DNA from 3 places in the Enterovibrio litoreus genome. Region 1 is predicted to be linked to each of the others. Evidence: predicted binding sites of a transcription regulator. Region 1 holds the regulator's gene; each other region holds the start of a gene.

What was found. The regulator PurR, encoded in region 1, represses purine synthesis genes. The targets are predictions, from matches to a motif close to TNANGNAAACGTTTNCNTNA.
Region 2: a site for PurR is predicted at 1,697-1,716, ahead of AB8599_RS05225 (uracil-xanthine permease family protein). Genes of this name have one in related genera too.
Region 3: a site for PurR is predicted at 1,583-1,602, ahead of purL (phosphoribosylformylglycinamidine synthase). Genes of this name have one in related genera too.

Annotation. Positions count from the first base shown of each region.
Region 1 is NZ_CP166194.1:1,884,105-1,887,390, reverse strand. Features, by position in the region: gene AB8599_RS08220 (TfoX/Sxy family DNA transformation protein) at 1-494, opposite strand, end outside; cyclic di-GMP riboswitch class I at 610-708, opposite strand; gene purR (HTH-type transcriptional repressor PurR) at 1,016-2,026, opposite strand; gene torD (molecular chaperone TorD) at 2,456-3,103, opposite strand; gene torA (trimethylamine-N-oxide reductase TorA) at 3,203-3,286, opposite strand, start outside.
Region 2 is NZ_CP166194.1:1,194,722-1,198,007, forward strand. Features, by position in the region: gene serC (3-phosphoserine/phosphohydroxythreonine transaminase) at 1-732, shown strand, start outside; gene AB8599_RS05220 (MBL fold metallo-hydrolase) at 805-1,572, opposite strand; gene AB8599_RS05225 (uracil-xanthine permease family protein) at 1,872-3,275, shown strand.
Region 3 is NZ_CP166194.1:784,626-787,911, forward strand. Features, by position in the region: gene mltF (membrane-bound lytic murein transglycosylase MltF) at 1-1,455, opposite strand, end outside; gene purL (phosphoribosylformylglycinamidine synthase) at 1,778-3,286, shown strand, end outside.

The DNA.
Region 1 (3,286 bases):
AGACTTAGCGAGTCTTGATGCGACTTCTGCAACGCTTGATAGGCTTTCACGGCGCCTTCAGTGTGCAACTGCTCTACAGAATCGATACCTGCTTTTTTTAGCATTCGTTCTGTGGCAAGTCGTAGGTTCGGCAAATCTTTGATACGCGTTGGCGCCGCAGTCTTCTTTTCTTGCTGATCGTCTCTAGCGATGGCGAGGGCGGTGGTGGCATAAGCCATCAACTCGTCAGGTTGCTCCCACCAATTGTCCGGCACAGCATAGTACTTAGTCACGACAGGGAAACCGCGCTTTTTGTAGACGTAAGGCGTCATCGTTAGTTTCTTGAATTCAGCTTCATTCGCTTGACCGGCACGAAGGTGAAGCTGATCGGTGACGACCAGTGCGAACATTGTCTCATCGCAAAATATGCCAAACCCCCCAAACATGGATCGAGATTTGATTTTGCCCAGACATTCGAAGAATTTTAGTGTGTTTTTTAGTGTAGGTTTATCCATGTGACTTATTCTCAATCAATACGTTCCTGGATGAATGGTCAAGGAGCAACGTAGCAAAGCTAATTCAGAGAATTGTCAACCAACCGGAAGAATCCGATATGGAAATGCTAACGTCATCGGTAGCTCCGCTACCACTAACACGAAATTGAATTCAGTGTTGAGAGGCCGGAAGCTTTGCGTCCCACGCTTTCGCGGTGGTTTGCCTTTTTCTTAACGGCGTTTAGATTAACTGAATCGCATCATTTTGTCGTTATTGCTGGTCTCAAAAAATGTGATCTTGGTTCAGATAGGATCCTATTGATGTGGTTGAAAATATTCGGTTGTCTTTGTAATAGAAACATTTTTGACCAAATTGGTCGTTTTCCGACTGGGATAAAGGGTAGCACTAGAAAACTAGACAATTTGGTGTTTAAGAGGTTAGTCGCAAAAATGTGTTTGAAAGTGTCGGAAAACTTGCCAGAAAAGAAAAAGCCCAGATGGTTATTTCCGAGCTTTTTAGTGTTGAGGATTTTAGAGAAATGTTATTCTGAGCGCAGATTTTTCACCGAACTGCGAACAATTAATTCCGGCTGCATCACGAAGATTTGTTGTTGGTTTTCTTTGTTAGCTAAACGCTCCAACAGTAATTTGATCGCCGTCTTGCCCAGTCGATTTTTCGGCTGGTGGATGGTGGTGAGTGGCGGAGAGAAAAATGCGGCTAAATCGATATTGTCATAGCCAATGATGGATATATCATTAGGAATGTCTAAGCCAGCCTGACGAAAGGTACTGATGGCAGCCAGTGCCATAATGTCGTTGAAACAGAACACCGCCGTTGGTCGATCTTCCTGAGCCAAAATCATGTTAGCAGCTTCAACGGCAGAGTCACATTCGAAGTCAGCTTCAACAATCCAATTTGGATTCTCTTCAAGACCTGCTTCTGACAACGCTTTTCTGAAGCCTTCTAGTCGAGTCTGGCAAGTCAGCTTATCTAGTTGGCCTGAAATACAGCCAATTTTAGTGTGGCCGTTATCAATGAAGTGTTTGGTTGCAATGTAGCCGCCCATTTCCGCATTGTCTTGAATGCAGTCTGTATGCACGTGCTGAGTGCCCCAGTCCATCACAACCATTGGCAGATCTTTCTTTTTCTCCAACAGCGTCAAGAGTTCTTCATTCAGGTCTGAACACATCACTAAAAGACCATCAACGCGCTTCTCTGCCAACATGCGCAAGTAGTCGCGTTGTTTCGCAAGGTTACCTTCGGTGTTGCATAAGATCAGCGTGTAACCTTCTCGATAGCAGTATTCTTCAACGCCATGAACCACTTCCGCAAAGAATGGGTTGGTAGATTTGGTCACCAGCATGCCGATAGTGCGTGTTGAATTGCATTTCAAGCTGCGCGCAACGGCACTCGGCGCATAGTTTAAGTCGTCGACTGCGGCCCATACTTTCTTGGTTGTGTTTTCTGCGACAAAACGTGTTTTATTGATCACGTGTGAAACGGTTGTCGTAGATACACCAGCCATGCGTGCGACATCTTTAATTGTTGCCATTGGGTAATCTTCTTATCGTTTTCATTCGCAGCTTGAAAAATAGAGGCTGCTCAATATGTTTACGCCGCTATGCTAAGCGGCGTAATGGATTCGTTTTAAAAAGGTGGAGAGACTGACTCTCAGCCCCTTGTCGTCATGCTTTCTCGACACTGCCAGCAACTTGCTTTCCATCAAGTGTGGTAGTTAGGGGGGGTTACTGTGCGTGGCATTTTGACTAGGTGTTTGCAAAATTACAGAAACGTCTCAATGCCAATCGCTTGCGTTCACAGTTTACTGGCTCATGACCGCGCCCGCAATTAATCAATTGAAGCGACTCGCATAAGCTTGAAGCGTATCAAGCTTGGGAAATAGCAGGTTTTTTCCGGTTTTCGTGCTCAAAAAAGAAAAAACCGGGCTTGCCCGGCTTCATGTTCTCTTTGGGAAACGGGTTTATTCGCCTTTCAGGAATAAAAGATCCAATGTCATAAATGCGGTTAGCAATGCACCAGCGGCTTTATAAAAACCGAATTGATCGAATTGGTTAAGCGCCTTTTGAAAGTTGCCTAGCCAAGGCATCACCATGGTTTCCAAAAATGCTTGTTGTTCTTGCATCATAGCTTCTTGTCGGTCTTCCTCGGTTTCCTTGTTGGCTAACATCACGAGGTTGCCCATGAAATCGAGCACAACCGCTAGATGGTCAAACGGTTCATTGAAATCTTTACGTTGAGCAATGCCGTACTTTTCCATCCATTGACCCATTTCTTGCGCGGGCTTATCGTTCAACAGACCGGTTTCACCGATATAAATAGACGCATAAGGTAATGCGCCTGTTTTGGGCGTGCTGAGGAATAAACCGCAGAAATCAGCCGCTAGCTCGAGCTGCGCATCTTCGCGAAGTTTTAGCGCGGCGAGTGCATTGCGAAAGTCGGCGATCGGCGCTTTTAATTCTTGAGTCATCGCTAACGATGAAAAGTAATTACCCATGTCTGCGCCGTGATAATTATTGAGGTCTTCTTGCGTCAATTCGTTAGCAAATAAAGAAGACATCCACCAGTAAAATTCGGCGCGTTGTTCGTTAATGGCAATAAATTCTTGCATTGTCATCCCGATAGTTAGAGAAACGAAGCGTGTTAGTAAGTGTATCTAACATAGAGTAAAAAAGGGCAGCTAAGCTGCCCTTTTTCTTCACACTGTCTCTTATGCGATATCCATCGCCGGGAACAGTGGGTTTACATCGTCAATTTCGATAGGGCCGCTGAAGCCTGTTACTGCTGGCGCTTC
Region 2 (3,286 bases), 690 kb from region 1:
ATCGTGAATGTGCTGACAGAAATTGATGGCAAACGTGCGGTTATGCCAGCTAAAGACTGGAAACTGAGCAATGACGCGGCGTTTGTGCATTTTTGCCCCAATGAAACGATCGACGGCATTGAAATTCGAGATCTTCCAGAGACCGATAAGCCTATCGTAGCTGACATGTCTTCGACCATTTTGTCGCGTCCAATCGATGTGTCTAAATACGGCGTAATTTATGCTGGTGCGCAGAAGAACATTGGCCCTGCTGGGATAACCTTAGTGATTGTTCGTGATGATTTGTTGGGTCGCGCAAAAGAATTTTTGCCAAATGTACTTAACTACAAAACGCTGGCTGAAAAAGACTCCATGTTCAATACACCGCCAACGTTTGGTTGGTATCTGGCGGGTGAAGTCTATAAATGGCTGAAAGAGCAGGGCGGTCTTGAGGTGATGCAGGCGAAAAACGAAGAGAAAGCGGCGTTGCTTTACGACTGCATTGATTCGTCTGACTTCTACGTGAACCAAATCCACCCAGATAATCGCTCATTGATGAATGTGCCATTCCAACTGGTTAACCCTGAATTGGATGAAGCATTTCTTGCCGAGTCTGATGCGCGTGGCTTGAAAGCGTTGAAGGGACACCGTGATGTTGGTGGCATGCGAGCATCTATTTACAATGCAATGTCATTGGAAGGTGTTCAAGCCTTGGTTGCTTTCATGAAAGAGTTTGAAGCGAAAAACGTCTAATTCTCTGTTTTTATTGTGATGCCTGCGATGAATTCAACAGACCGCCCAATGTGGCGGTTTTTTTTCGCCTTTTTATTGAGTGGTTTCGGCTGGGCTCAACAGAGCACGTTTGAGTTTTGCTTTTACTGATCGCCAATGAGTCACGGGCAGCGCAGGGGCTTTTTCGGCCAAATAGCGTTGGCTTTCTGGTGTCAATGTCACCTCACCACCATGGGCCAGGTAAATCCCACTTGGATTAAGGGCGAAAATTTTGGCTAATGATTGGCGATATTGATTTGGGAAAAACACCGGGAAGGGGGGGATGTAACGGCCTTTTACTGTCACCATCAGATCAGCGACATACACTTTGTTGCTCGGAAGGTGAAGCAATGAAAGGTCTCTGTCTGTGTGTCCTGGTGTGTGCAGGACTTGCCAATCTGTAAATACAGGCAGAATTTCACCATCAGCGACGTAATGGTCGGCAGTTAACTTTCGGGAGTATCGAACCCGTTTCGCGGGTTTTCCTTTGCGTTTTGCCATCCACTTAGCCAATAGCATGTCACTCCAGAACATCAAAATGCCGTCGAGTCCTTGATACCACTGTCCTTTAGTGAGACTTGCAACGATTCTGGCACCGGTGATCTCGCGAAGGCGATGTGCGCCGCCGGCGTGGTCAGGATGCATGTGTGTCACGACAATGATTTTGAGATCACTCAGTGGGCGGCGAAGAGTCTGTGTAATAAAACGTGCGACCACACCAATATCTGCGCGGCTACAACCATCCAGCAGCAACAACTTATCTTCATATTCAGCAAGATAAATAGATTGAATATAGCCATCCAACTGATGGAGGGTTTTCATCACGATCACTTGGCTCTCCTTTCTCATCCGACCACTCTGAGTATACCGACTGTTTTTGGTTAATGTTTGTTTTGTTTCTAGTTTGTTAAATGCGCTTATTCTGTAGGCATACACGCCATTCGCCATACGCAAACGATTGCTTTTCTCTTTTCCCTCTATAAAATGGCGCGCAAATCACCCCACAATCGTCACTTAACTATCTGACAGCACTGAGTAACAGCAATCACAGGGCATATTGTTAGGTAACTTTTTCGCCCATTCAGCGCGACGAAGTAAGTACATTTACAGCAGGTAATGAAATGAGTCTTTCTCCAAACTCGGATAATGTTCGTCCTTCAGAGCTGATTTATCGTCTTGATGATCGTCCACCTCTTCCACAGACCCTTTTTGCCGCAGTGCAGCACTTACTTGCCATGTTTGTTGCGGTCGTCACTCCGTCATTGATCATTTGTCAGGCATTGGGTTTGCCTGCCTCGGACACCAACACCATTGTCAGCATGTCTTTATTCGCGTCTGGTTTGGCGTCGCTTATTCAAATTCGTACGATTGGCCCGCTAGGTTCGGGGTTGTTGTCTATTCAGGGAACCAGTTTTAACTTCTTGGGGCCCATTATCGGTGCGGGTCTTGCGATGAAAGCGGGCGGTGCAGACACTGAAACCATGATGGCAGCCATCTTTGGCACCATCATGATTGCGTCATTAACGGAAGTCTTCCTGTCGCGCGTCATCGAGCATGCTCAGCGGGTGATCACGCCACTGGTGTCAGGAATCGTTGTGACGCTTATCGGCCTGACATTGATTCAAGTTGGTCTAACATCCATGGGCGGTGGTTATGCAGCGATTGAGAATGGCACGTTTGGGGAGTTGAGGAATCTATTGCTTGCGGGCTCAGTGTTAGCAGTCATCGTCTTGCTTAATCGCATCAACAATCCTTATTTGCGTATGTCCTCGATTGTGATCGCCATGACGGTAGGAACATTAATCGCGTTTGCGCTGGGTATGATCAACACCGCGCCAACACAAGATATCGCTTGGGTTGCTATCCCTCAGCCGATGCAATATGGCCTGTCATTCGATTTCACCTTGCTTGTTCCCTTGGTGATCGTGTTTTTGGTGACGTCACTAGAAGCCATTGGGGATATCACTGCCACGTCTGAAACGTCAGAGCAGCCAGTGTCTGGTCCGATCTACATGAAGCGCATCAAAGGTGGCGTGCTAGCTGATGGCGTTAACTCTGCGTTGGCGGCGGTGTTGAATAGTTTTCCAAATTCAACGTTTAGCCAAAACAACGGCATCATTCAACTTACTGGTGTGGCAAGTCGCTACATCGGTTACTTCGTCGCGGGTATGTTGGTAATTCTTGGCTTGCTTCCGGGCGTTGCAACGCTTGTTCAATTGATCCCAGAGCCTGTTCTGGGCGGTGCCACGATTGTGATGTTTGGTACGATTGCCGCGTCAGGCATTCGCATCATTTCTCGTTGTGATTTGAATCGTCGAGCCATTCTTATCATGGCGTTGTCTTTCTCCATGGGATTAGGAATTGCACAAAAACCAGAAATCCTTCAATTCATGCCAGATTGGATTCGTAATATCCTTTCTTCGGGAATGGCGGCGGGTGGTTTGACAGCCATCATTCTTAATCTTGTCTTGCCAATCGAAGACAAGGAAGAAGAGAAAAAACAAGCGTTGCAGGAAGTGAGGTAAAACATATCCGA
Region 3 (3,286 bases), 1.1 Mb from region 1:
CACTTCATCCGGCGCTTCTTCAACATTGATCGTCTGCAAGCCATCAAGATTGTCTGCGAGATCGGCATCAATCGCGAGTGCCTCTTCCTGCTCATAACCCACAATACTTTGATAATAACGACGAATATTCTCTACGTAGCTTAACGCTTCGTAGCCGCGAGCATATCCATAGCGTGTTTGTTGATGATATTGACGTTTGGCGAGTAGTGGTAAACGTTGCTTCACATCGGCCCAGGAATCAGGGTTGCCACCTTGAGATTTTGTCAGGCGACGGGCATCCATCATGTGACCAAAGCCAATATTATAAGAGGCAAGGGCAAACCAAATTTTCTCATTTTCGTTCACACTGTCTGGAACGCGTTGCAGCATTTTGTGTAGATACTCTGCGCCACCCCGAATGCTCTGTTCCGGATCGAGTCTGTTTTTTACACCCACGGATTTTGCGGTGGGTAAGGTCAACATCATCATGCCGCGAACCCCTGTTGGTGATACGGCTCGGGGGTTCCAATGCGATTCTTGATAGGAAAGCGCCGCCAATAAACGCCAATCAAATTGGTCTGCGTATTTTTTAAATAGCGGTTCCCATTTAGGCAATTTGCTGTCGATGGCACGCAGGAAAGCACGGGTATCGACGTAATCAAAGCTGTCGACATGACCGAAGTATTTTTCTTCTAGTGCTGCCAGTTCACCGCTTTGTGTCTTCTTGCCGAAAAATTCAATCATCAACGCATACACGCTGTCGTCTTGTGTCTTCTTCATAAACCAAGCAACGGGTTCGTCTTCGGTCAGCTCCAGTGCCACTGTGATATCAGGGTTAATGCGCTGAATTAAGGCAATATCGACGGAGTCCGCAATGGTGAAGTCGAGCTGACCATCTGCAACCTGCTTTAACAACTCATCATCATCTGTGTCTTTTACGCTTTCCCAAATCATCTCAGGATATTCGCGCTGAACCGCTTGCAAAGTGAGTGCATGGCTTGAATCTTCCACCACGGCAACGCGTGCTCCGTCTTTATTGAGCTCTGACAAGTTACGCGGACGCCAGTGGCCTTTTTTGTAAACCAATTGCTGGCTGACATAATAATATGCAGGGCCAGGGCGAAAATGGTCGAGGCGATCTTTGGTGATGGTCAAGCCAGCCGCAATGATGTCTACGTCGCCACGCTCGAGCGCAGGGAATAGCCCCGAGAGGGTATAAGCGGGTTGCATTTCCAATTGCACACCAAGGCTTTGCGCGAATTGCGAGGCAAGTTCTAAGTCAAGGCCAGTTGGGCCATCGGGGCCGATGTAATAGGACAGTTGGTTGTTCAGTGTGCCTACGCGAAGTACGCCACGGTCACGAATTTTTTCTAATTCAGTTCTGTCATCGTATTTCCATTCACAGCCGGAAAGAAACAGCACTAACAGGGTGCCAACAAGTAGTTGATAGATTCGTTTTACAGCATTCGCGTTCAAAAAGTTATGCTCACTCTTTATTGATTCCCGACTGTTATATCAAAGCTGGCATCCCGCATAAAGTGAAGCAGGATGGGTACCTAAGTTTAGACGCACAATAGTGACAGTTATCGTTGGCGAAAAAAAGTTGCGCAAACGGTTGCGTCAAGTGTTACGTCGCCCACATTTTTCCCCTATAATAGCGCCCCGAACACAAGTGGATGCGCCAGAAGCAACAACAGAAGTGGTATCGACGTAACTCTCCCATCGATTTTACAACATCAAAGTCATGGAGTTAGGTCAATGTCACTTTAATTCACCGCTAACCGAGAGACGTACGCACATGGAAATTTTGCGTGGTTCCCCCGCTCTGTCCGAATTCCGAGTCAATAAACTTCTAGAAAACTGCCAGGCGAATGATTTGCCTGTGACGGGTCTCTATGCAGAGTATATTCATTTTGCCGATGTCAGCACTGCTTTGAGTGCCGATGAGAAGCAAAAGCTGGATCGCCTGCTCACCTACGGGCCAACTATCGCTGAGCACGCGCCTGCGGGCACGCTTATTCTTGTTACCCCTCGCCCTGGTACCATTTCTCCTTGGTCTTCCAAAGCAACAGACATTGCACACAACTGTGGTTTGCATGCGATTAAGCGCTTAGAGCGTGGCACGGCTTACTATGTTGACATGGCCTCTGAGCTGACAGCGGATCAACACAAAGTGCTGGCTGGTTTGCTGCACGATCGCATGATGGAAGTGGTGTTTGCGGATATGGAAGCCGCGTCTGCGCTGTTTTCTGCTGCAACACCTGCGCCAATGAAAGCGGTTGATATCCTTTCTACGGGACGTGAAGCACTGGAAGTGGCCAACGTCGAGTTGGGCCTTGCGCTGGCTGACGATGAAATCGATTATTTGGTGGAAAGCTTTATCAAGTTGGGTCGTAACCCTAACGACATCGAACTGATGATGTTTGCTCAGGCAAACTCAGAGCACTGCCGTCATAAAATATTCAATGCGGATTGGACGATTGATGGTGTTGAGCAGGACAAGAGCCTGTTCAAAATGATCAAGAATACCTATGAGCATAACAGCGACTATGTGTTGTCTGCTTACAAAGACAACGCTGCGGTGATGGAAGGTTCAAACGTTGGACGTTTCTTCCCTAATCCTGAATCACGCCAATATGATTACCATCAGGAAGCCACACACATTCTGATGAAGGTGGAAACACACAACCACCCAACCGCGATTTCTCCTTGGCCGGGCGCAGCAACAGGTTCGGGTGGTGAAATCCGCGATGAAGGCGCAACCGGTATCGGTGGTAAGCCCAAAGCGGGTCTGGTTGGTTTCACTGTGTCTAACTTACGTATCCCAGGTTTTGAACAACCGTGGGAAACGGATTTCGGCAAGCCTAGCCGTATCGTAAATGCACTGGACATCATGCTGGAAGGCCCTTTGGGTGGCGCGGCATTCAATAATGAGTTTGGTCGTCCTAACCTATTGGGTTATTTCCGTACCTACGAAGAAAAAGTCACGTCGCACAACGGTGAAGAAGTGCGTGGTTACCACAAGCCAATCATGATTGCGGGCGGCATGGGTAACATTCGCGACGGGCATGTGCAGAAAAAAGAGATCCCTGTTGGTGCGAAACTTATCGTACTTGGCGGCCCTGCCATGAACATTGGTTTGGGCGGCGGTGCGGCGTCTTCAATGGCGTCTGGTCAGTCAGCGGAAGATTTGGACTTTGCTTCGGTACAGCGTGAAAACCCAGAAATGGAACGTCGCTGTCAGGAAGTGATCGACCGCTGCTGGCAGTTGGGCGACGACAACCCAATTGCATTTATTCATGATGTG